Regions from separate parts of the Xenorhabdus sp. Sc-CR9 genome, predicted to be linked through region 2. Evidence: predicted binding sites of a transcription regulator. Region 2 holds the regulator's gene; each other region holds the start of a gene.
The links. The regulator Fur, encoded in region 2, represses iron uptake genes when iron is present. The targets are predictions, from matches to a motif close to ATAATAATGAGAACNACTATCAA.
Positions count from the first base shown of each region.

Region 1: a site for Fur is predicted at 1,780-1,802, ahead of sodA (superoxide dismutase [Mn]). Genes of this name have one in related genera too.
Region 3: a site for Fur is predicted at 3,987-4,009, ahead of ftnA (non-heme ferritin). Genes of this name have one in related genera too.
Region 4: a site for Fur is predicted at 4,042-4,064, ahead of AACQ81_RS08875 (TonB-dependent receptor domain-containing protein). Genes of this name have one in related genera too.

Region 1 covers NZ_CAWQTY010000184.1:560-6,409, reverse strand. The annotation lists gene yiiM (6-hydroxyaminopurine reductase) at 79-750, opposite strand; gene sodA (superoxide dismutase [Mn]) at 1,081-1,707, opposite strand; gene acs (acetate--CoA ligase) at 2,079-4,034, shown strand; gene AACQ81_RS12450 (DUF485 domain-containing protein) at 4,188-4,499, shown strand; gene actP (cation/acetate symporter ActP) at 4,496-5,850, shown strand, end outside.
Region 2 covers NZ_CAWQTY010000011.1:57,762-64,321, reverse strand. The annotation lists gene AACQ81_RS00750 (type I secretion system permease/ATPase) at 1-1,364, shown strand, start outside; gene AACQ81_RS00745 (GlxA family transcriptional regulator) at 1,472-2,494, shown strand; gene ybfE (LexA regulated protein) at 2,703-2,993, shown strand; gene fldA (flavodoxin FldA) at 3,169-3,702, shown strand; gene fur (ferric iron uptake transcriptional regulator) at 3,879-4,328, shown strand; gene AACQ81_RS00725 (beta-N-acetylhexosaminidase) at 4,436-6,560, opposite strand, start outside.
Region 3 covers NZ_CAWQTY010000164.1:6,263-12,822, reverse strand. The annotation lists gene AACQ81_RS07785 (CoA pyrophosphatase) at 1-404, opposite strand, end outside; gene pabB (aminodeoxychorismate synthase component 1) at 401-1,771, opposite strand; gene AACQ81_RS07775 (YoaH family protein) at 1,917-2,099, shown strand; gene yebF (protein YebF) at 2,203-2,574, shown strand; gene pip (prolyl aminopeptidase) at 2,653-3,606, shown strand; gene AACQ81_RS07760 (DNA polymerase III subunit theta) at 3,652-3,882, opposite strand; gene ftnA (non-heme ferritin) at 4,209-4,715, shown strand; gene copC (copper homeostasis periplasmic binding protein CopC) at 4,944-5,330, shown strand; gene AACQ81_RS07745 (CopD family protein) at 5,330-6,325, shown strand; gene AACQ81_RS07740 (YebY family protein) at 6,412-6,560, shown strand, end outside.
Region 4 covers NZ_CAWQTY010000168.1:3,312-9,871, reverse strand. The annotation lists gene frdA (fumarate reductase (quinol) flavoprotein subunit) at 1-377, shown strand, start outside; gene AACQ81_RS08890 (succinate dehydrogenase/fumarate reductase iron-sulfur subunit) at 370-1,104, shown strand; gene frdC (fumarate reductase subunit FrdC) at 1,119-1,514, shown strand; gene frdD (fumarate reductase subunit FrdD) at 1,531-1,884, shown strand; gene AACQ81_RS08875 (TonB-dependent receptor domain-containing protein) at 1,965-4,025, opposite strand; gene AACQ81_RS08870 (ATP-binding protein) at 4,180-5,979, opposite strand; gene AACQ81_RS08865 (5-oxoprolinase subunit B/C family protein) at 5,976-6,560, opposite strand, start outside.

The DNA of each region.
Region 1 (5,850 bases), on a different contig from region 2:
TAGCTATGGTTGATACTTTAATGATAATATGGTTGTCGTCAGTTGTGCTCTAATGGTATGTTTTTATGATTTTCTTAATTATTTCCCAAATAAACGACGATTAAAATCCTCAATTTTCCCATGCAATATGCGTTGTTGCATTGTCAGATTCCAACTGGCAGACAACCCTGCCGCTCCCATTAAACGACGATATTGCTCTTCATCAAATGGGCTATGAAAAGCAATGGAAATAGCTTCCTGAACAGAAACATCGCTGTTTCGACTTAATAACCTTATCGGCTCACTTGTACTCACAAAACCCGGAGAGATAACCCGATATAACCAGCCACAGCGCCCATTATTTTGCATCATCGCAGCAAAGTCACTAACATAGGTAACTAAATTGAGTTTATAACAAGGAGAGCGTGGTTGAGTTATCTGAATCAGAGTTTCACCCCATTGAAAAATATCGCCAATATAGACATTATCTTCAGTCATCCCTTCAGTTGATATGTTTTCACCAAACAAAGGAGAGGCAATCAATTCAATTAACTCAGGAAATTGTCTTTTCCAAAACAAATAGTGTTCTCTTGGATAGTGACAAAGCGCTCGATCAGGCCCGCCATGAAAACGCGTTTCTGCTTGTTCATCACCTTCCAGACCAAGAGAGGTGAGCTGTAAACGACCATTCACCAACAGCTTACTAATTGCACTGGCACCCAATTTTTTAGAGGATATTGTTTTGCCTCTATATACCTGTGGGTAATACATTTCAGCTCCAACTCCTCCTCAATAGACGAGTATAAATATTACTCTGATAGAATAAACGCGGCAAGCTTCGCTTTAGTTCGTCATAGCAGGGAGCTAGTACACTGTTTTTATGAGCTTTTAAGGATTACTATATTGAGATGTGTGGATTATCTAGAATTTAATTTGGCAAAATTACAATCAATCAAAGCGTGCTCCCGCCCTGTTCATTATGGAGGATAGTAAAAACGGATAGGGATGCCAAATAAAATAATAGAGAAAAAATGTTATGAAAAAATAAACATGCTGATCACTGTGGTGACCAGCATTATCAAGGAAAGTGTTTTTTAACGCTTATTTAATTTTTTCTTCATAACGTTTTGCTGCTTCGTCCCAATTTACAACATACCAAAATGCTTTGATGTAGTCAGGACGGCGGTTCTGATATTTCAGGTAATAGGCGTGTTCCCAAACATCCAGACCCACAATCGGGTAACCGGAAGCACCCGCTATTTCATCACCCATCAGAGGGCTATCCTGATTGGCTGTTGAAACAACAGCCAGTTTGCCATCCTTTTTCAGAACCAGCCACGCCCAGCCAGAGCCAAAACGAGTTGCTGCCGCCTGCTCGAACTCTTTCTTAAAGCTGTCAATACTTCCAAAATCACGCTCAATAGCTGCTTTTAGAGTACCACTCAAGACCGTTCCTAATTTTAATCCCTTCCAAAACATACTGTGGTTCGAATGCCCACCCGCATTATTACGAACAAAAGTGCGCTTATCGGCGGGAAATTTATCGAGCTGTTGAATTAAATTATCAATATCTAATTCACTTAATTCAGGAAAGGCTTCCAAAGCAGTATTTGTGTTAGTGACATAAGTCTGATGGTGTTTAGTATGGTGAATTTCCATCGTTTGCTTATCGAAATGAGGCTCTAACGCATCATAAGGATAAGGTAGAGAAGGCAGTGAATAGCTCATGTCATATCTCCAGTTGTTTAGAATGTATAAAGCTCACACCTTGTGAATAACGCATTTATTATAGTGAATTCAACAACAATGAAAATGATAATCAATTCCATAGATTTCTTATGGTTTCCATTACACATCTAAGTTTCACACCCAGATTAGATTAAAAAACCAAAAAATAACTAAAATAAAGCGTATTAAGCCAATATAAAATATTTTAACCTTACTTAATTTCAATTAAATAAGACACATTAAATGATCATTCCATGAAATTCATTTTCTTTATTGCGTGATCTTCCGCGCAAAAAAGAAACAAAAATTCCTCATGCGCTTTAGTTAACCTTGTTTTGACATAGTATTAACAATTGCAAGGAGATAAAAATATGACTCAAATAATCAAGCATCTTATTCCTGCTGATATTGCAGATACTGCCCTGATAAGCAAGCAACAATATCTACAAGACTACCAATGGTCACTACAAGATCCTGAAGGGTTCTGGGGTGAAAAAGGTAAGATCGTGGATTGGATAAAGCCCTATACCAAGGTCAAAAATACCTCTTTCGATCCGGGGCATATCAGCGTCCGCTGGTTTGAAGACGGTACTCTGAATTTAAGTGCCAACTGTCTTGATCGCCACTTACAAGAGCGTGGCGATAAAACTGCTATTATCTGGGAGGGAGATAACCCCACAGAATCACGCCATGTTACTTATCGTGAATTACATCATGACGTCAGCCAATTCGCCAATGTATTGAAAAAAATCGGGGTCAAAAAAGGTGATGTCGTAGCCATTTATATGCCAATGGTGCCAGAAGCCGCAGTTGCAATGTTGGCTTGTACCCGCATCGGGGCTATCCATTCCGTAATTTTTGGCGGTTTCTCTCCTGATGCCATTGCAAGCAGAGTGATCGATTCCAATGCTAAGCTCGTTGTTACCGCAGATGAAGGTTTGCGAGCGGGTCGTACGATTCCACTGAAAAAGAATGTCGATGAAGCATTGAGCAATCCAGAGGTGACCGACGTCACTAATGTGATTGTCTTCAGGCGTACCGGAAATATCAAAAACTGGCATGACGGCCGTGACTTATGGTGGCATGAACTTATCGAAAATGTCAGTTCAGATTGTCCTGCCGAAGAGATAAATGCCGAAGATCCATTGTTTATCCTTTATACCTCTGGCTCAACAGGGAAACCAAAAGGCGTTCTACATACGACTGGCGGTTATCTGGTCTATGCTTCTTTGACTTTTAAATACACGTTTGATTATCGTCCCGGAGAAATTTACTGGTGTACGGCAGACGTGGGCTGGGTTACCGGGCATAGTTATCTGCTATATGGTCCACTATCCTGCGGTGCTACTACCTTAATGTTTGAAGGTGTGCCTAACTATCCCGATGTAAATCGTCTTTGTCAGGTTATTGATAAGCATCAGGTTAATATTCTTTATACCGCACCAACCGCTATCAGGGCATTAATGGCTGAAGGAGATAAAGCCATAGTAGGAACAAAACGCACGTCATTGCGCATTATGGGTTCTGTTGGTGAGCCGATTAACCCAGAAGCATGGGAGTGGTATTACCAAAAGATAGGTAACAGTAAATGCCCAATCGTGGATACTTGGTGGCAAACCGAAACAGGCGGATTCATGATCACGCCACTGCCTGGTGCAACCGACCTCAAAGCAGGCTCCGCTACTCTGCCATTCTTTGGTGTCAGTCCAGCTCTGGTCGATAACGCTGGAGAAATATTGGAGGGAGAGAATGAAGGCAATCTTGTAATGACAGATTCTTGGCCGGCACAGGCACGAACTTTATATGGCGATCATGAACGTTTTGAACAAACTTACTTTTCCACTTTTAAAGGAATGTATTTCAGTGGCGATGGTGCCCGGCGTGATGAAGATGGCTATTACTGGATCACGGGTCGGGTCGATGATGTTCTGAATATTTCAGGGCATCGTTTGGGAACCGCAGAAATTGAGTCTGCTCTGGTTTCTCATCCCAAAATTGCAGAAGCTGCTGTCGTTGGTATTCCTCATCATATCAAAGGACAAGCTATTTACGCCTATGTCACGCTAATTCATGGTGAAGAGCCTTCTCCAGAATTGTATACCGAGGTCAGAAATTGGGTCCGTAAAGAAATAGGTCCAATTGCAACACCCGATATCCTCCATTGGACTGACTCACTTCCCAAAACACGTTCCGGAAAAATCATGCGGCGTATTTTGCGTAAAATTGCGGCAGGGGATACCAGTAACTTAGGAGATACCTCCACTCTGGCCGATCCGGGAGTGGTTGAAAAATTGCTGGAAGAAAAACAATCCATAAATATGTCATAAAAAACATTTCGTAAAACAAATAGGCCGCCAAAAGGCGGCTTAAATAACGTATCACCAAAAGTAACAAATTGTGCAGGGACGTGGATACTGGTATCCGGCACTTGGTGATGTGACTTAAGGTGTGTCGTTTAAAATCAACAAGGAGACACTCTGATGAATAACGACATTTATCAAGAGATTGAAAATAATCCCCGCTTTAAGGAATTAATTAAGAAACGAGGACGTTTTGCCTGGCTGCTATCCATCATTATGTTAGTGATTTATGTTGGCTTTATTTTTCTGATTGCCTTTGCTCCTGAATGGCTTGGGACACAACTCCATGAAGATACCAATATGACTCGTGGCATACCTGTCGGTATCGGGATTATCTTTGCTTCTTTCATATTGACGGGGATTTATGTTGCGCGCGCGAATGGCGAGTTTGATCGCCTGATATCAACTATTATCAATGAGGTAAGAAAATGAAAAAAATTGTATTTTCAGTAATACCTCTATTTTCCTACCTCTTTCCTGTCTTAGCACAAGCCGATGCCATTTCAGGTAATGTAGTGAAACAACCCTTGAATATTCAGGCAATAATCATGTTTCTGTTATTCGTTGGGTTAACTCTTGGTATTACTTATTGGGCTTCAAAAAGAACTATTTCACGCTCCGATTATTATACGGCAGGCGGACGTATTACAGGGTTTCAAAATGGTATGGCTATTGCCGGTGACTATATGTCAGCAGCCTCTTTTCTAGGGATTTCAGCATTAGTTTATACCTCAGGTTATGATGGACTGATCTATTCGATCGGTTTCCTCGTTGGGTGGCCAATTATTCTATTTCTCATTGCTGAAAGATTAAGGAATCTAGGTCGTTATACATTTGCCGATGTTGCTTCTTACCGACTGAAACAGCGCCCAATCCGTACGTTATCTGCAATGGGTTCACTGGTTGTTGTCTCGTTATATCTGATAGCCCAAATGGTCGGGGCAGGGAAACTTATCGAATTGTTATTTGGATTGAATTATTTCGTTGCTGTTGTTTTGGTCGGTATTTTAATGGTGCTTTATGTACTATTTGGCGGAATGCTGGCAACAACATGGGTACAGATCATTAAAGCAATTCTGTTGCTGGCTGGGGCAACATTTATGGCTCTGATGGTCATGAAAATGGTAAATTTCAATTTCAATGCCCTGTTTAAGGAAGCCATTGCAGTGCACTCTCTTGGATCCGCAATCATGAGTCCGGGAGGATTGGTATCTGATCCTATATCTGCACTCTCTTTAGGATTGGCGCTAATGTTCGGTACTGCCGGATTACCGCACATCATTATGCGATTTTTTACCGTCAGCGATGCTAAAGAAGCCCGCAAAAGTGTTTTCTATGCCACTGGTTTTATAGGTTATTTTTATATACTAACGTTCATTATCGGATTTGGTGCAATTTTATTGGTCAGCGCCAATCCTTCATTTAAAGATGCAAGCGGCGCATTAATTGGTGGAACTAATATGGCTGCTGTTCATCTGGCAAGTGCCGTTGGCGGTGATTTTTTCCTTGGCTTTATCTCAGCAGTAGCTTTTGCCACTATTTTAGCCGTCGTCGCAGGATTAACACTCGCCGGTGCTTCAGCTGTTTCTCATGATCTCTATGCCAATGTCATTAAGCAAGGGCAAGCCAATGAACGGGATGAGTTGAAAGTCTCCAAAATTACCGTCGTTATTCTGGGATTCGTTGCTATTAGCTTAGGTATTTTGTTCGAAAAACAGAATATTGCTTTTATGGTCGGTTTAGCATTTTCCATCGCTGCAAGTTGTAATTTCCCTATTATTTT
Region 2 (6,560 bases):
GCGTCCGGGAAATGACACAGATCCGTCAGTTCTTGACTGGCTCTACGCTTATGCTGCTGCTTGATCTGATTTTCATCATTCTGTTTCTGGGAGTCATGTTTCATTACTCCTCCCTGCTGACATGGATCGTGATAAGTTCTCTGGCGCTCTATTTCCTGCTCTGGATCACCATCGGGCCAATCATTCGGCGAAAGGTAGAAAAAGAGTATGAATCTGATGCCAATGCCGTTAGTTTCCTGACCGAAGCCATTACAGGCATCGAAACCATCAAAACTACCGCAACGGAAAAACGCTTTTTGTACCAATGGAAAAAAGTGTTGAGTCAACAGTTGATCCAACGTTTTTCCGCCCAGAAAAGCGGACTGGTAGCAGGACAAGGAATCAGTCTGATCCAGAAAGTTGCTGCGGCACTGCTTTTGTGGTGGGGTGTAAGAGGTGTGCTTGATGGTGATTTGTCTCCGGGTGAATTGATTGCTTTCAATATGCTGGCGGGGCACGTTACCCAGCCGATCCTGCGGTTAGCTCAGGTCTGGCAAGATTTTCAGCATACGCTGATCTCCCTGCGACGGGTCGGCGATATTCTTGATGAACCTATGGAACACAGTAAGCAAGGGCTGGCATCGGCACCCGAACTGGCAGGCCAGATTGAATTCAGAAATATTCGCTTCCGCTATCATACTGATACACCTGAAGTTCTGGCGAACCTGTCACTGGCAATTGAGGCCGGAGGATTTATCGGCATTACAGGGCCGTCAGGTTCAGGCAAAAGTACTCTGACCCGATTATTACAGCGCCTATATGTGCCACAACATGGTCAGGTTTTGGTGGATGGAATGGATTTGGCGATTGCTGATCCTGTATCGCTGCGACGCAACATGAGTGTTGTCTTACAGGAAAGCATTCTATTTTCCGGCAGCATCGCGGACAATATTCGCTTATGCAAACCCAATGCCAGTGATGAAGAAGTCTATCATGCAGCTGCCTTAGCAGGGGCGACTGATTTCATCAGTACATTTCCCCATAAGTTCGCCCACCCTGTTGGTGAAAAAGGGAATAACCTTTCTGGCGGGCAACGCCAACGTATCGCACTGGCAAGGGCATTGCTGAGTAACCCAAAGATCCTGATCCTTGATGAAGCCACTTCTGCACTGGATTATGAATCTGAAGCCGCCATCATGAGCAATATGGATGAAATATGCCGAAACCGAACAGTGATCAGTATTGCCCATCGGCTGAATACCATTCGCCATGCCAATAAAATTTTCGTTTTGGATCAGGGAAAAATTGTTGAATCAGATTCACACGATGCCCTTGTGCAGCAAGACGGTTTATACGCTCAACTTTGGCATCAGCAGACTAAGTGATTATCAAGACGGAAAATTCATTGGAGACATAAGGCTTATTTCCCCTTAGAATTAATTTCATTATGAAATTAATATAACAAAATGTTCTTAAGGAAGAGAATATCAATATGAAACAAGTCACTATCACTGCATTGGTTTTTTCTCACACATCTGTTACATCGGTTGCCATGCCGATTGAAATACTGACCATTGCCGCCAACACCATTGGCGGCGCTATTCCCCATGTCAACATTATTTCCCCTGCAAGCCCACAAATAAATGACACCAATGGTCTATTTATGGTGGCTGATTATACTTCCTTCCGTAATGATACCGACAGTTCTCCCCACCGTATTCTTTACCCCCCCCTTCCCAATTCTCTCCACTTAAAGGATCTGAAACCCGATATCATTCTGATCGGTTCATTGGGTTTTCCTGAATGGGAACCACGGCATTGTTCAAAGGAAATCATGGAATGGCTCAGGACTATGGATGAAAAACACATTCCCATCGTTTCAATATGTTCAGGCACTTTCATGCTGGCAAAAGCAGGATTATTGCAGGCAAGTGCAACCATTCACCCTCATTTTGCCTCTGAATTCAAAACGTTATTTCCTCATATTCCGCTTTATAGTGATAAAAAGGTCATTCGTGACAATCACCGTTTTTGTATCTCGAACGCTTACGGCGGTGGCAGTTGTATGTTGAATATTGTGGAGTTAATTTATGGACAATATGCCAGAGATCAATGTGCAAAATTTCTGTTAGGTGAAAATGACAGCGAATTATCGTCAGATTCCGTCAATTTTACGCCATATCGCCAACATGACGATGTATTGATCCACAAACTGCAAGACTGGATGCATGCTTTTCCTTCTGAAATTTTATCCGTCACTGATTTAGCCAATAAGATCCATCTTTGTGAGCGGCAAATGAAACGCCGCTTCAAAATCGCCACAGGAAAAACACCAATCCAGTATATCCAGCAGATCCGTTTGTCACAGGCAAAACGCTGGCTGGAAAAATCCCAAAAAACCATTGAAGAGATCAGCCATGAAGTGGGTTATGAAGATACCCGTTATTTCAGGGAATTATTTAAACGTTACAATGGGCTGACACCAAAAGAGTATCGCCAGAAATATCACCATTAAGTTTTTTTCTGCCAACTAATTTTGCACTTTGCAAATAATTATCAACACTAATAAATGATTTGATTTTCTTACCCGCATGATACAAAGAATGCTTACATCATAAATGTTGATTCTAACAATCTCCCCCATCAACCAGTAGCGACACGCGTCCAGCTAAGGTATTATTGCCCGCTATATTATTGGTACACGCCCTTTATCAATTGAATTTATGGCAAAAGAACAAACTGATCGCACCACACTGGATTTGTTCGCAGATGAACGCAGGCCAGGGCGACCTAAAACAAATCCGCTGTCCAGAGATGAGCAGCTTAGGATCAATAAACGTAATCAGTTGCGACGGGATAAAGTCAAAGGACTGCGTCGAGTAGAACTCAAGCTCAACGAAGATGCTGTCTATGCACTGAATCATCTGGCAAAGCAGCGCAATATTAGTCGCAGTGAGCTGATTGAACAGATGCTGTTAGCTCAACTGGCAGAAAAAAATCACCTTGCCGATTAACTGATTTTACTCAACAGCAATGAAACGCTATCACCACACAAATCTGACAGATTTGTCATGGATGTTTGGTCAAAATAACGCTTTTCATTTTATTAAAACTAACATTTTTCCTGCTGATTTCAGCGCAATGTGCATAGGCTTAATGCACATATAAAACAAGAGGTTAACCCATTTTATGGCAATAATAGGTATATTCTTCGGCAGCGATACAGGCAACACAGAGAACATCGCCAAGATGATCCAAGAAAAATTGGGCGGTGCTGATGTTGCTGAAGTCCGCGATATTGCCAAAAGCAGCAAAGAAGACATTGAATCCTTTGATATTCTGCTGCTTGGCATCCCAACTTGGTATTATGGTGAAGCTCAATGTGATTGGGATGATTTTTTCCCGACATTGGAAGAGATCAACTTTGAAGGAAAACTTGTTGCTCTGTTCGGCTGTGGTGATCAGGAAGATTATGCAGAGTATTTCTGTGATGCTATGGGCACCATTCGCGATATTATTGAGCCTAATGGCGCCATTATCGTAGGCCACTGGCCGACCGAAGGATATCACTTTGAAGCCTCTAAAGGCATGGCCGATGACAATCACTTTATCGGTCTGGCCATTGATGAAGATCGTCAGCCAGAATTGACTGATGAACGAGTTGAAGCTTGGGTGCAGAAAATCAAGACCGAAATGAGTCTATCAGAGATTTTGGGGGCATAAGTTTCCCTTTCCCGCAGGATTATTCTTGCATAATGTGTCATGATATCAGGTCTGGCATGGTTTTCATTTTGAATATCCATGCCTATAATCAGCAACGTGAAACAGAATTATGATTCCCTCACGATACACCCAAGTATCATAATTTCACTTAACTCAAGTTACAGGACTGAATCCGCATGACCGACAACAATAAAGCATTGAAAAATGCTGGACTTAAAGTAACACTTCCACGACTAAAAATTCTGGAAGTGCTACAGGACCCAGAATGCCATCATGTCAGTGCGGAGGATCTCTACAAAAAACTGATTGATATCGGTGAAGAGATTGGCCTCGCCACTGTCTATCGCGTGTTGAACCAGTTCGATGATGCCGGCATTGTCACTCGCCACAATTTTGAAGGTGGTAAATCGGTTTTTGAACTCACTCAGCAACATCACCATGACCATCTGATTTGCCTTGATTGCGGTAAAGTCATTGAATTTAATGACGAGTTTATCGAAGAACGTCAGAAAATCATCGCTGACCGTTATAAAATTAAGCTTTCAAACCATAGCCTTTATTTATACGGTCACTGTGCTGCTGGTGATTGTCGCAAAGATAGCGCTCTGCATGATGAAAATTCATAAAAAGTAAATGTAATAGAGAAGTAATGATGTAATTTGCTTTTGGTATTTCATTTAGTTTGAATAGCAATTGCCGATTAGCTAAGCTAATCGGCAGTTCGCTTTATGCGTTAAAATTTTACTTCTTCTATCCGGCTAAAACGTTTCCCATCGGTACTGACTGAGCGAATTTTCACATTATCAGTGACATAAGGGCGCTGCCTGTCATCGTAAACCTGCCATGTTTTGCCATCATCCAATGAATATTGGATAACAACACCCGGAAATGCAATATTGGCTTCGAAGACTCCCCCAACAATTCTGCCACCCGGCACAGGCAAACGGTACGAAACATTGGCCTTATCCAATTTAGCCAGTTCATTCTGCCCTATCAGATTGGCAAAACGTACCCAGTCATGATGAAACTCAGCCATATCGACATAACGCGTTATTCTGCCTTTAAATTCTCTTCCCTGCTGATAATCCAACTCCCAACCCGCTCGATGCCATGCCCGTTCCGCCAACGGCAGTAAACGCGGATAAATCATATATTCCATCTGTTCATCCGTTCGTACTGTTTCACTCCACAATTGCCCTGACATTCCATAAGCACCCTGCCAGCGTTTATTGCTGTGGGCATTGAAGTTATTGCCGTCGCGATCTACCGATGTTTCTGCATTTTGTGGCAGGTTATTCGGAGCAAAGCTGAAAATTTTCTCCTCATCATTAAACCGAGTTGCCCAATAGTAACCACGCTCTTTCGGATTAACTTCATATGGCATATCGACATAGACATAATCAGGATTGGAAACAACGACCCGATAACCTTTATTTGCCCAGTCATTCACCGAATCATAGCCCCCCCAGTAGAGGGTATCCCAGAAGTTTACCGCAACATGTTTAGTGGCGAAGTCTTTGGCTGATTTGGCGTGCTTCAAGCCGTCCTGCCATGCCTGCATTGTGTCAATACCGTGAGTATTGACGATCTTACTGACTTCAATGGCAAAGTAGCTGGCGAGTTCATCAACATCTTTAATCACACCCTTCGCTATCATCTTCTGGCAAGCCTTGGATTTAGCCCACGGTTTGTCTTCGATTTTTTTGTTAATAATCCCTTTTCCCGGCACAATTGGACCGTCTTTATCCTGATACCCTGCGCCCAAACGAATATTTTTTGCTTCATCCCCACCAAAGTGCCATGTATTTAACGGCAATCCGGCTTCTTTATGCATGGCAACAATTTCGCTTATTACCTTATCGATAAATTTCTTGGAGGAATCCATGCACGGATTAAGGTAACTCCGGCGATCGTAAAACTGTACGGATGTGGTGTTTGAGGTATCGGTCGGATCAAGCAAACGATATTCACTGGCTTCTTGTTCTTTACCCTGTGCCATTAACCTCTTATAACGCGCTTCCATTGATACAACAGCGGCACGGGCATGAGCCGGAATATCAATTTCCGGGATCACTTCTATCTGGCGAGCTTTAGCGTAGTTCAGAATATCAATGTAATCCTGACGACTGAAATAACCACTGCCCATGTTATTGTTATTCGGCCCAGATCCCAATTGTGGCAATACGCATTTAGTCTCGCTTAAATCATGGCAGCGCTGGCTACCAACTTCTGTCAGTTCCGGTAAACCGGGAATTTCCAGACGCCAACCTTCATCATCACTCAAGTGGAAATGGAATTTGTTCAACTTGTAGTTAGCCATTTGATCGAGCAGACGCAAAACGGCTTTTTTGCTGTGAAAATTGCGCCCTACATCAAGGAACACTCCACGGTATTCAAATCTCGGCGCATCTTTTGCCCTCAATGTGGCTATTTTAGGTGTGCCGTTGGCGGGCAATAAGGAAAACAGGGATTGCAGACCATAAAAGACACCAGATTGATCAAATGCAACTATCTGTGCTCCTTTGGTTGTGATGTCCAACGAATAAGCGCCCTTTATTCGCCAGTTACCGGTGAATTTGTTTGCATTAATTTGAGTCGCAATATGATAGCCGTTATCCGCTAATGGAATATTATGGGATTTGAAACGTTCTCTGATCACCTGAATAGATTTATCACCCACCCCGCCCAATTCTAATTTCACACCCCGGGATAAATCGACATCCTGAGAATGAATGGAAAGTTCTCTCGGTGTGGGAATAATCTGTCCACGCAGTTTACCCTCGCTCGCTTTTACCACCGATTGGTTTTTCGCAAAACGATTTTCAGGTGTCATCAGAGTATTATGATCTTCCGTGATA
Region 3 (6,560 bases), on a different contig from region 2:
ACTTCAAAAATTCTGGCTACCTCTGTCGGATTTGTCCGAAAAGGTATTAGAGGCGGAATCAGACCAATGATCGGCGTGACACGATAACCCCCACTGCTATCCAAAGGAGCTAATTGACCCAGAATTTGTACTTTGTCTTGTGGGATATTGACTTCTTCTTCTGCCTCACGTAACGCTGTGGCAATCAATGAGTTATCGTCAGGATCAGTGACTCCGCCCGGAAAAGCAATTTGACCTGCATGAGAGCGGAGGCTTTGAGAACGTTGTGTCAGCAGCAGTGACGGCTCTGGCTTACATATAATCGGCAGTAATACTGCTGCATTCCGCTGATTGCTCGCCAAATTCGTTGGTTGTGCAGGAAGCTGGAATTGAAACCGATGAATGAAGTCAGAAAGTGATGTCATTGTGTCTGAAGTTCTCCTAATAGAGGTAAGATTCGCCCGAGTTTATCAAATGTTTCCTGATACTCTTTCTCAGCAATGCTATCTGCAACGATACCACCTCCCGCCCAACAGTAAATTTTTCCTTTTTCTGTCAGTAAAGTGCGGATGGTGATGTTGCTGTCCATTGTACCGCAGAAACTAATATAGCCAATAGACCCGCAATAGCCATGTCTGCGATGGGGTTCTAATTCTTCAATAATTTCCATGGCGCGAATTTTGGGTGCCCCAGTGATTGAACCGCCGGGAAAACAGGCACGAAGTAAATCAGCGGCATGATATTTATCAGGTAAGGTTGCTGTAATGGTACTGACTAGATGGTGCACGGCTGGAAACGGTTCCACGACAAATAATTCAGGAACTTTAACAGAACCCGGCGTGGCGACCCGGCCAATATCATTTCTTAACAGGTCAACAATCATCAGATTCTCAGCGCGATCTTTGCGTGAGTTTGCTAATTTTCCTGCCTGCAATTGATCTTCTATAGGATCTTGCAGCCGGGGCAGTGTTCCTTTGATTGGACGGGTCTGGATTTTCTGATCTTCCAGCAGAATAAAGCGTTCAGGTGAAACACTGATAATGCAGTGTTCAGGTAAACGAATAAAGGCAGAAAAGGGTGCTCGATTACTTTCATTGAGCTGGGTAAACGCCTGCCATTCATCCCCTTGATAATCAGCCTGAAAACGCTGTGCCAAATTAATTTGATAACAGTCACCATCCCGAAGATAACGATGGATCTGAGCGATTTTTTCGTGATATTGCTGTTCTGTTATGTTGGACTGCCACTGATTTTTCAGGGAAAAGTCTTTTTTATTGCTTTCCCGCAGTGACTCTAACCATATCAGTCTTTCATCAATATTTTGATAGCTCAGCAAGGTGGCCTTCTGTTGCTGGTGGTCAATAACCAGTCCCCAATTGTAGATCCCGATAGCCATATCAGGAAAGTCCAGCCCATTCGCAGCTATTTGAGGTAATTTTTCAACCCGTCTTCCAAGATCGTAGCCCCATATACCCAATGCTCCTCCCTGAAAAGGCAGTTCGGGATCAAATTGCGGATTAATATCAAAGTTATGAAGATACTTTTTCAATAGCAGGAAAGGATCTTCATGAGAAAGATACGTATCATCACCATGATGAATCTCAGTCGATTCGCCACAAGTAACAAGCGTTGTTATAGGATCGGCGACAAGAATATCAAATCGGTTATGCAGGTGATTTGCGGCTCCGGAGTGCAATAACATTGCCCAGGAAAAAGTAGAAATAGGGGCAAAATATTGGGTAGCAAGATCAGGTGAATAAGGGAGCTGTTTTTTCTGTAATGCAATATTCATGATGGAATCAGTGTTGGCGTTTGGCAGTTCGCAGTAAATAATGTATCTCTGCGTGGAGATTAACATAGAATCTCACTCCTGACTTAAGATAAAAAATACTATAATCGCAGCCTGCCATTAAATTATTACGTTTGAGGTTATAACTATGTTTTCAGGTATGCCAGCATTATCCCATGAAGAACAGCAACTTGCTGTAGAAAGGATTCATCAGCTCATTTCAGAAGGAATGGGAAGTGGAGAAGCTATTGCTATCGTTGCTCAAGAATTGCGTGAAAAACATCGGGATAATGAGCATATCCATGTTTTATTTGAGGATGATGAAAAATAGTTGTAACGTATTTTTAACAGACTCACATAATTACTTTCTACTACATGTTAATTTATCGCGACTTAGAGTCCATATGATTTGGATGGTAATAGGAGTAATTAATATGAAGGCAAGTCAGTTTATTCACTGCATCGGGTTATTGGGTGCAGGGTTTTTGTTGTCTGTTTCATTTGTTACGACAGCTGCTGAGAATGAGCGAGTGGCAAAGTTTATTTCTTGTAAAAATTTAACCAACGATCAAATTGCAGCGCAAGTTAAGCAAGATTTTTTGCAACATCGTATAGTACATTGGGATACAGACAAAAAGCAGTTAGGGACTGCAAAACCGATTGCATGGATAAATGTCAACGATATTACTGGCGATAAAAATGCATTGCGGGTTCCACTTATCGTCCGAGGTTCAAAAAAGGATAAAAGTTACAATGTCACTGTTGATTGTCAAAAAGAAACTATTAGTTATCGTGAAATAAAGTAAATAGCTTGTCATATTATCTTTAAATACGTACGGGATACTAGGAAGTATCCCGTTTTGGTTAAACTGTGAGAGGGACTTATGACGGAACAACGGAAACTTTATCCTGCTTATGATGCGTATCAAACAGGGTATTTAGATACAGAGGATGGGCACCAGATTTATTGGGAATTATGTGGTAATCCAAAAGGTAAGCCAGCAATATTCATTCATGGTGGCCCCGGCGGTGGTATTTCAAGTTATCATCGGCAATTATTCGATCCTGAACGTTATCATATTATGTTGTTCGATCAGCGTGGCTGCGGACAATCTAAACCTCATGCTAGTCTGGAAAATAATACGACTTGGCATCTGGTAGATGATATTGAGCGGTTGCGTAATCTAATGGGTGTTGAAAAGTGGTTGGTGTTCGGTGGCTCCTGGGGTTCGACACTTTCTTTGGTTTATGCTGAAAAACATCCTGAGCGTGTCTCTGAATTAGTGTTAAGGGGGATCTTCCTGCTTCGGCCACAAGAGTTACATTGGTATTATCAGGAAGGGGCTTCTCATTTTTTTCCAGAGAAATGGGAACGTACACTATCTATCCTCTCTGAAGAAGAACGCAAAGATGTGATCTCGGCTTATAACAAACGGCTGACAAGTGATGACCTACAAGTACAGCTGGAAGCTGCACGTTTATGGAGTCTTTGGGAAGGTGAAACGGTAACGTTACTACCTTCTGATAATGCGGATTCATTTGCAGAAGATAAATTTGCTTTAGCATTTGCCCGCATAGAAAATCATTACTTTATCAATAACGGTTTTATGGATGAAACTCAGCAATTATTGGATCATATTGACGTTATCAGACATATCCCTGCCGTTATTATACATGGTCGCTATGATATCGCATGTCTGGTACAGAATGCGTGGGATCTGGCAAAAGCGTGGCCGGAGGCTGAATTGCATGTTGTGGAAGGTGCAGGCCATTCGTTCGATGAAGCGGGTATTTTACATCAGTTAATTAAGGCAACGGACAAATTTGTTGGAAAATAACTGAGATAACCACCATTGGGTGGTGGTTATCTTTCCCATATTCCCTCAGCGGCTTCTGGGTTCATAAGGTAAGCGCGACATAAATCGTGATTGCTGGCGATAGTGTTGCAAGCGCTGCCGAAAATATTCTCGCAAATGTGGCGGTTGTGATTGCTCTACAGTATCAGGAATGACAGGCATGTTATAGCGTTCTTTAAAAGCAACACCGGATGCTGCTAAATCAACATTGACCTTATCCATCTCATTTTTAGATAGCTCGGCTAAATTATGTCCCATTTATGGCCTCTCTGAAAACTTACTTCTCAAAGTAGAAAATTAATCAACTCTTTTTTGTTTAGCAAGTGATTTAAAAAAGTTTAAAAAAAATCGGGTAAATATAAATAATATCAATTCTCATTTTTATTAAAAGGATTTTTTAATGGGGAGTTAAATAAATAAAACTGATTCTTATTTTCTTATATTTAATGAGATTTATTCTTGTTAATGAATTTAATAAAAACATTAATTATCAACTAATTAAATATTATTATTTTGTTTTTGTCTTATATGTTTTTAATTGGCATAATAGCCTGAGTTTAATGAACTATTAGGAGGGTTGGCTGATGTTAAAACAAGAAATGATCAAAAAATTGAATGAGCAATTAAATTTGGAATTTTACTCTGCAAATTTATATCTGCAAATGAGTGCATGGTGCAGTGACAAAGGGTATGAAGGTGCAGCGGCATTTTTAAAAACTCATTCTCAGGAAGAAATGCAGCATATGCAGCGTTTGTTTGATTATTTGGGTGATACTGGTTCAATGCCTGTCCTGGGAGCTATTCAAGCTCCTCCTGTTGAGTTTAACTCTATTTCTGATGTGTTCAATCAAACTTATGAGCATGAAAAATTGATCACAGAAGAGATCAATAAACTTGCTCATGTAGCGATGATGACTCAGGATTATTCTACGTTTAATTTCTTGCAATGGTATGTCGCTGAACAGCATGAAGAAGAAAAACTGTTCAAATCTATTCTGGATAAATTGGATATGGTGGGGGAAGGCGGCAAGGCGTTGTTCTTACTTGATAAAGATCTGAAAAGTTTATCTATGGCACCGGCACATGCCTGATGAATAGTCAATTAAGTTAATTAGCACTGTTTTTTAACCGTAATTCTTGTTTTACGTGTATCGTTGAAGCAAAAATTACGGTTCTTTTCATTTTTTGTCCCCATTTTTGCGTAGTGCTTCACAGGTCAAGACATTGTTCATCAATGATCGCAGATTAAAGCGATTTTTTGATATAGAATCCCTTCGTGTAACTATAAAAATTCATGTACATATTAAAGGGTTATCTATATGTCTATTCTTAACATCCGTTCATTCTGGGCCAAATTATCTACTCTTGTGGTTCTGTTTGTCGGTATGTCCTGTCAACAGGCTTTGGCTCATGCACATTTGAAAGATCAGATTCCTGCAGAAAACACAACTGTTGAAGCTGTTCCACAAGCTATAACCCTAAGTTTTTCAGAGCGTATTGAACTTGGATTCAGTAAGATAAAATTAATTGGTCCAGAAAAGGCAGAGGTTAAAACCGGTAAGCTGGAACTTGATCCTGAAACCAAAACTAAATTAATCCTGCCAGTTGAAGGTAAACTTACCTCCGGAGAATATAGAGTTGACTGGAGTGTACTTTCTGTCGATGGTCATAAAACTAAAGGTGTTTACAACTTTACTGTAAAATAATGATCTCTTTAGAAGCTCTGTACCTATTTTGCCGTTTCTCTCATTTTGTCGTTGTCATGCTGATGTTTGGCCTTAGCTTATTCACGATGATGCTTGTTTCAGGCCATTTTTCAACGCTGATAAGGGAGTGGTTAAAAGTTGTTATTTTAATCAGCACTGTGTTGGCTTTAATAACTTCAATCGTCTGGTTTATCGTTCAAGCTGGGCTGATGGGAGATGGCTGGCAAGATGTTTATATGCCTGAAATTTGGTTAGCTGTATTGAATACCTCTTTTGGGCAGGTTTGGAAATGGCAGCTATTGGTTGCAATACTTGCTGCTGGGGCGTTGTTCCTCTCCGATGCCAGAATCAAAAATCTCTTGTTGCTGGGTTGTTCAGTCATTTTATTATCCAGCCATGCTTTTATCGGCCATGCAGCTATGCATGAAGGTCATTTAGGGTTACTACTGCAAGCTAATCAGATTGTTCATTTGCTGAGTGCGGGTTATTGGTTTGGTGGATTATGGCCGTTTTTACTGTGTCTACAGTTTTTTCGTATTAAAAAGGCATCAGAATCAAATCAATATCGCGATGGTGCATATGCAGACAAGACAAGCGCAGGGAATGCAGATAATAGTGAGAATATCGCTGTTGATCAATATTCGGAAATTAGATTATATTCGGAAAGCATCGCGGCGATGAGGAAGTTTTCCTTTTATGGGCATTTCGCTGTTTTTCTGGTGATAATAACAGGAATTGTGAGTAGTGTTATCTTAATTCCCGGATGGCCGACTTTCAGTCGTGCCCTTTCTGAATATCAATCCATGTTATGGCTGAAGATAGTTCTGGTCGCTGGTATGGTACTTTTAGCACTGCTCAACCGCTACATGTTAGTTCCTAAATTGAGGCAGCAAAGGTGTTACCAGCTATTAATAATCAATAGTTGGCTGGAAATTATCTTAGGAACATCAGCACTATTATGTGTGGCTGTTTTTGCAACACAACCTCCTGCGTGATTCTTGGATGATTGATGTAAATCTGGGTATATAAACAGATGAATTAGCGATAAAATTACAGCATGTGTTTATCAGGGGGAATGGTAATGAAACGAGTATTGTGGGCTCTGCCTTTTTTTCTTCTTTCTTTTCAGGGGATTGCTGCCCCGATACAAACTGTCAGTAAACTACAATTTGGTAAACAATGGGCATTCACCCGTGAAGAAGTTATGCTTGATTGTCGTTCGGGTGGGGC
Region 4 (6,560 bases), on a different contig from region 2:
AGAAAACCATCGACAAAATTGCCGAACTCAAAGAGCGTTTCAAGCATATCGAAATTAGCGATCGTTCCAGCGTATTCAATACCGATCTGCTTTATACCATCGAATTGGGATTCGGTCTTGATGTTGCTGAATGTATGGCGCATTCAGCGATGAATCGCAAAGAATCACGTGGTGCCCACCAGCGCCTTGATGAAGGCTGTACCGAACGTGACGATGAAAATTTCTTGAAGCACACGCTGGCTTTCTATAACCCTGAAGGTTCTCCCCGTCTGGAATACAGTGATGTGAAAATCACCAAATCTCAGCCAGCGAAGCGAGTATATGGTGGCGAAGCGGCAGCACAAGAGAAAAAACAGAAGGAGCAGGCGAATGGCTGAGCTAAAAAACCTGAAAATGGAAGTCATGCGCTATAACCCGGAAACTGACAATGAACCTCATTTTGTTACGTATGAAGTGCCTTACGATGATCAAATCTCACTGCTGGATGCGTTGGGCTACATTAAGGATAATCTGGCACCTGATCTTTCCTATCGCTGGTCTTGCCGCATGGCAATTTGTGGTTCCTGCGGCATGATGGTAAACCGCGTACCAAAACTGGCATGTAAAACTTTTCTGCGTGATTATGAACAAGGAATGAAAGTCGAAGCACTGGGTAATTTCCCGATTGAACGGGACTTGGTTGTGGACATGACACACTTTATTGAGAGCCTCGAAGCCATCAAACCTTATATCATCGGCAATGAACGCAAACCCGCTGATGGCCCGAATATGCAAACTCCGGCACAGATGGCAAAGTATCACCAGTTTTCAGGCTGTATTAACTGTGGCCTGTGTTATGCTGCCTGCCCTCAATTTGGCCTGAATCCTGAGTTCATCGGGCCTGCCGCAGTCACACTGGCACATCGCTATAACCTTGATAACCGGGATAACGGCAAGAAAGAACGTATGCCGCAAATCAATAGTAACAATGGAGTCTGGTCTTGTACTTTCGTTGGCTATTGCTCTGAAGTCTGCCCGAAACATGTCGATCCGGCTGGTGCCATTCAGCAAAGCAAGGCAGAAAGTGCCAAAGATTTTCTTATCTCTATGCTGAAACCACAATAAGGGAGGAGGAAGTAATGACAACGAAACGTAAACCTTATGTGCGCAGCATGAAGCCTAATTGGTGGCATAAGCTGGGATTTTATCGCTTTTATATGCTGCGCGAAGGCACATCTATTCCTACCGTGTGGTTCAGCCTGCTTGTGCTTTACGGTTTATTTGCCCTGAAAAATGGCCCAGAAAGCTGGGCGGGTTTTGTCTCTTTTCTGCAACATCCGGCCGTGTTATTGATAAATATCATCACCTTGCTGGCAACCTTGCTGCATACGAAAACGTGGTTTGAGCTGGCACCAAAAGCGCTCAATATCATCGTAAAAAATGAAAAAATGACCCCGGGTCCCATCATCAAGCTGTTATGGGCAACCATGATTATTGCTACTGCCGCGATTCTCGGCATTGCGCTATTTTTCTGACCCCAAGGAGGATCCAATGAATCAAGTACCTAAGCGTTCCGACGAACCGATTTTCTGGGGGTTGTTTGGTGCCGGCGGGATGTGGAGTGCCATTGTTGGCCCTGCAATTATTTTGTTGCTGGGTATTTTGCTGCCACTCGGTCTGGTGCCAGAATCACTCTCTTATGAACGCATCCTGACATTCTGCCAGAGCTTTATTGGTCGTATCTTTTTGCTGCTGATGATCTGCCTACCTCTATGGTGCGGTATGCACCGAATCCATCACGGAATGCACGATCTGCAAATTCATATTCCAGCCAGTCAATGGGTGTTCTATGGTGCAGCAGCTATTTTGAGTGTTATCGCTTTGATTGGGACGTTTACACTGTAATTGTGATAATCGGAAGAATGATCTTGAAAAAAGTCTGCGGCTTACCCGCAGACTTTGTACTACAAATTAAGGCATTGTCTTTAGAACTTATAAGAAACAGTCGCTTTATAAGAACGACCTTTCTCTTCCTGCCCTTTATAAGTATTCAGATAGTAAGACTGCTCGTTGTAACGTTTATCGAAGACATTATCGATACCAAGCTGAATTTCTGTGTTTTTAAATGAACCGGCTTTCGGTGCCCAGGAAATATACACATCACTGACACCATAGCCAGGCTTATGTATATTTACAATCTTACCATCATCAGTCCCGTTTGCATCTGTGGCACGGACAAATCGAGAGTTCCAACCAAGTTCAATATCAGTTTTATCAAATAAGTAGCTTCCGCCAATAGTGAAAGCATCACCTATAGTTGGGGTAAACTCTCGTCTTGTGTCAAATAGCGCACTGCCTGTAAGGATTTTGTTATTCGCTTTCGCGTAAGTCGCTCTTAAAGATAGGTTATCCAACTGATATTTGGTCGATAATTCAAACCCTTCCAATCTGGATTTAGGGATATTATTCAGCTCACTCTTAGCTAAAGTTGTAGCCAGATTTTTGAAATTGGTTTGGAAGACCTTACCAATGACAGTGAATGAGTCATTTTCAGCAAAAACATCAGAATATGTTCCCGCTGCACCCGTTTCTAAGTTGTAACCCGTCGTCGCTTTTAAGTTGGCGTTGTGATTACTTTGCCCCATACCAATCTCTTTACCCAATGGGCCTCTGAAAAGTTCGGTATAATTGGCAAATAATGTTGTTGACGCGCCAAGTTCGTATTTCAAACCCAGTGCTTTTGAGAAATGGACATAAGTTCTCTCAAAAGGCTTATCATTTTTATTAATGGTATTGTATTGGTAGTGATCCCATCTGACACCCGGAATAACATGAAAATCAGAAAATTGAATGTCATCCTCCAAATAAACAGATGATGATTTTCCTGTTTCTACTGCTTTTTTGTGTACATTTTCTGATACATCAGTGTACGCCATTCTGGTATCAAAATATTCATACCCATAAGTTAAAACATGGGATAATTTCTGGGTATCAAAATTAGAGACATTACGCGCCCTAATACCTTGGGTTTCAACAATACTGTCGAATCCCTTTCCAGGCCCACCGATTTCCCTCATGTGGTTGAAGTTTTGTTCTGTGTGATAGGCAGAAACTTTTAAGTCAATGAGGTCATTATCGACTGGTACATATCTGTAAGTGAGATTATAGGCATCACGCTCTGAAGCGTACTTTCCTTTTCTCCCTTTATTGATATCCGAACCAAAATTCAATCTGAAATTAGTCTCCGCATCATTTTGATAATGTTCTTTTGATACATTGATATACTGCTCATCAGTCAGGTTGAATTTCGCTTTTAATAAATAATTAACCAGTTTCCCATCGGTAGGAATTGAGCTTCTTCCGCGGTTATCTCTGCCCGAATCAGCATCATTTATATCACGATGATTAAAATAGCCTAATAAATCAACTGCTCCCACTCTTCCATAAGTTGCTAAAGATTGCTGGAACTCAGAACCATTACTGACATAGCTTAATTTACCTTTTGCACCAAATAATTGGCCCGGTTCTAATAAATCACCAGCATCAACGGTTTCAAATTTTAATGCGCCAGCAAGGGCTCCCGTATCATAAGTAATACTGTTAGTACCGACACTGACATCAATTTGCTTCAGCATTTCAGGATCGATGCCGTAGCTACCCGAATGATGGAAGTGATATCCCTCTTGTCGTGCACCATCAACCGTTACGTTGATGAATTGATCATCCATGCCACGGATTTTAAAACGCTGCCCTAAAGCGCTGGGGTGACCCGCTTGGACGCCCGGTACATTCTTTAAAATCTCACCGACACTTTGTGCCTGTCTGACTTTGATTTCGTTACGGTTGACTTTTCCATTATCTTGTTCTGCATTGTTATCTGCAATAACGACGAGTGTATCGCCAGTTACCGTTGATTTCTTGATTGACTCTCCCGTGGTTGCAAATGCATTGGTAGAGATAGCAACTGTCAACATAGATGCTGACATCAAAGGAACACACAGGCCACTTTTAGCCAGGCTAGCGTAAATCTGGGTAATTTTAGACATTTATTTTCAATCAAAAATACTATTGAGAATCGTTATTATTTACATTTATATAGAAAATGTAAATAACTTTAAAAGCGAACATAGGACATATCTGGGGATGAAAGGCAAGATCAACAGATCCTGCTGTTTTAACCAATATGGTTACTCTATACGACTAGTATATGTGAGCCAGAGCACACTCTACATTCTGATAACCCCCTGCCCGAACGCAAAATGTGATTTTTCCCGAACGATGAGCACTGATTTGTACTTCCATCTTCATCGCTTCCATCACGGCAATCACATCACCCTCACTGACTTGCTCGCCCTCTGTGACCAGCCATGAATGCAAGATACCGGATATGGGGGCTTTCACCTGATGGGGATCTGCCGATGTTTTTTCCTTTGTGGAAGATTGGGGATGAAAAAATGATTGCTCACTCGTAGGGGCTAACTGCGCCAATCCAGTCAATAAATTCGACGGTAATCCCAACTCGTGCCTGCGGCCATCAATCTCGATAAATGTGCGGGTGATGCTTTTATCTTCTGTTACAACCTGGCGTGGTGAGCTTTCCAGTTCATTGGCAAAATCTGTTTCTATCCAGCGGGTATGGACATGAAACGCATCACTGGAAATAAAATCAAGATGTTCCATCACCGCTTGATGGAAAGGCAATACCGATGCTACCCCTCGGATTTTGAATTCCCGTAATGCCCGGCGGGCACGGAAAATGGCCTGTTCACGAGTCTCCCCCGTGACGATTAATTTAGCCATCAATGAGTCAAAAGTAGCCGGAATGGTGGAACCCGTTATCACTCCTGAATCCAGACGAATACCGGGACCAGAAGGCGGGATAAATTCGCTGATTATGCCAGATGTCGGCAAGAAACCTTTACCTGCGTCTTCCGCATTAATGCGAAATTCAAACGAATGTCCTCTTGGTACTGGTGTTTCCCGAATGCTCAACGGATAACCCTCCGCCACTCGCAACTGTTCGATAACCAGATCAATACCTGTTGTTTCTTCCGTCACCGGATGCTCAACCTGTAAGCGAGTATTTACTTCTAAGAAAGAAAGCGTTCCATCTGCACTTAACAAGAATTCTACTGTGCCAGCACCCACATAATTGGCTTCCGCACAAATTGCTTTTGCTGACTGATGAATACGTTCTCTTTGTGACTGCGTTAAAAATGGAGCCGGAGCTTCTTCCACCAGTTTTTGATTTCGACGCTGCAAGGAACAATCTCGGGTTCCCAGCACCACAACGTTACCCTGCCTATCCGCAATCACTTGCGCCTCTATATGACGAGGTTTATCCAAAAATTGCTCAATAAAGCACTCGCCCCGCCCAAATGCAGCTGTCGCTTCACGCACTGCCGAATGATAAAGTTCTGCCACTTCATCCAATCGCCAAGCTACTTTCAAGCCACGGCCACCACCACCAAATGCAGCTTTAATGGCAATCGGCAAGCCATGCTGTTCCGCAAAAGCGACAACTTCCTGTACTTCTTTAACTGGCTCTGCTGTTCCAACCACCAGTGGAGCCCCTACTTTCTGGGCAATTTTACGCGCCTTGATTTTATCGCCCAACTCATCAATGGTTTCAGGGTCAGGACCAATCCAAATCAATCCTGCGTCAATCACGGCACGAGCAAATTCAGCCCGTTCAGACAAAAAGCCATACCCCGGATGCACCATCGTTGCCCCAGATTGCTTTGCCACCGACAGTAAACGGGGAATATTGAGATAGGTTTCTGTGGGGCTATTCCCACCCAGACCATAAGCCTCATCTGCCAGTTGTACGTGCTGTGCATTGATATCTACATCCGCATAGACGGCGATTGTCTGTATTCCATAATCACGGCAAGCACGGATAATACGAACAGCAATCTCACCACGGTTAGCGATCAGTACTTTCTTAGATTGATTGTTCTTAAATTGACTGTTCTTAAATTGATTATTTGCTGTGCTCATAGAGAACTTTTGCTCCCTTGAATTTCTTGGAATTGGCTGATGGGGTTAAAGCGAATTTTGGCGTTGACAGGAACCTGACCAGCAAGATCAAGATGATAATCGGCTACTGAGGCAATAACCGGATATCCGCCCGTGAGTGGATGGTCAGCTAGAAATAAGACAGGCTGCCCACTGGCAGGAATTTGAACTGCTCCCGCACAAGTTCCTTCGCTGGGTAGTTCTTGTTGCTTAAGGCGTGATAGTGAACGCTTACCGCTTAATCGCAAGCCAATACGGTTGGATTGAGGAGTTACCTGCCAAATTTGGTTGCTCAATAAATCGATGGCTTTTTGGGTAAACCAATCTGTACGAGGACCAAGAATGATATCTAATACTACGACGTCATCTCTACTTGGCATGTCAAAAGCCGGTGTTTCAGAGAAAGATACCGCTGCGCAGTGAGAGGCTTTTCTGACGGCCAAGTTATCACTTACTTTCAATGGTGCAGGCCCGATATTCGACAAAGTATCAAATGAGTGACTGGATAAGACGGCAGGAATAACAAAACCCCCGCGTACTGCCACATAAGAGCGCATTCCAGC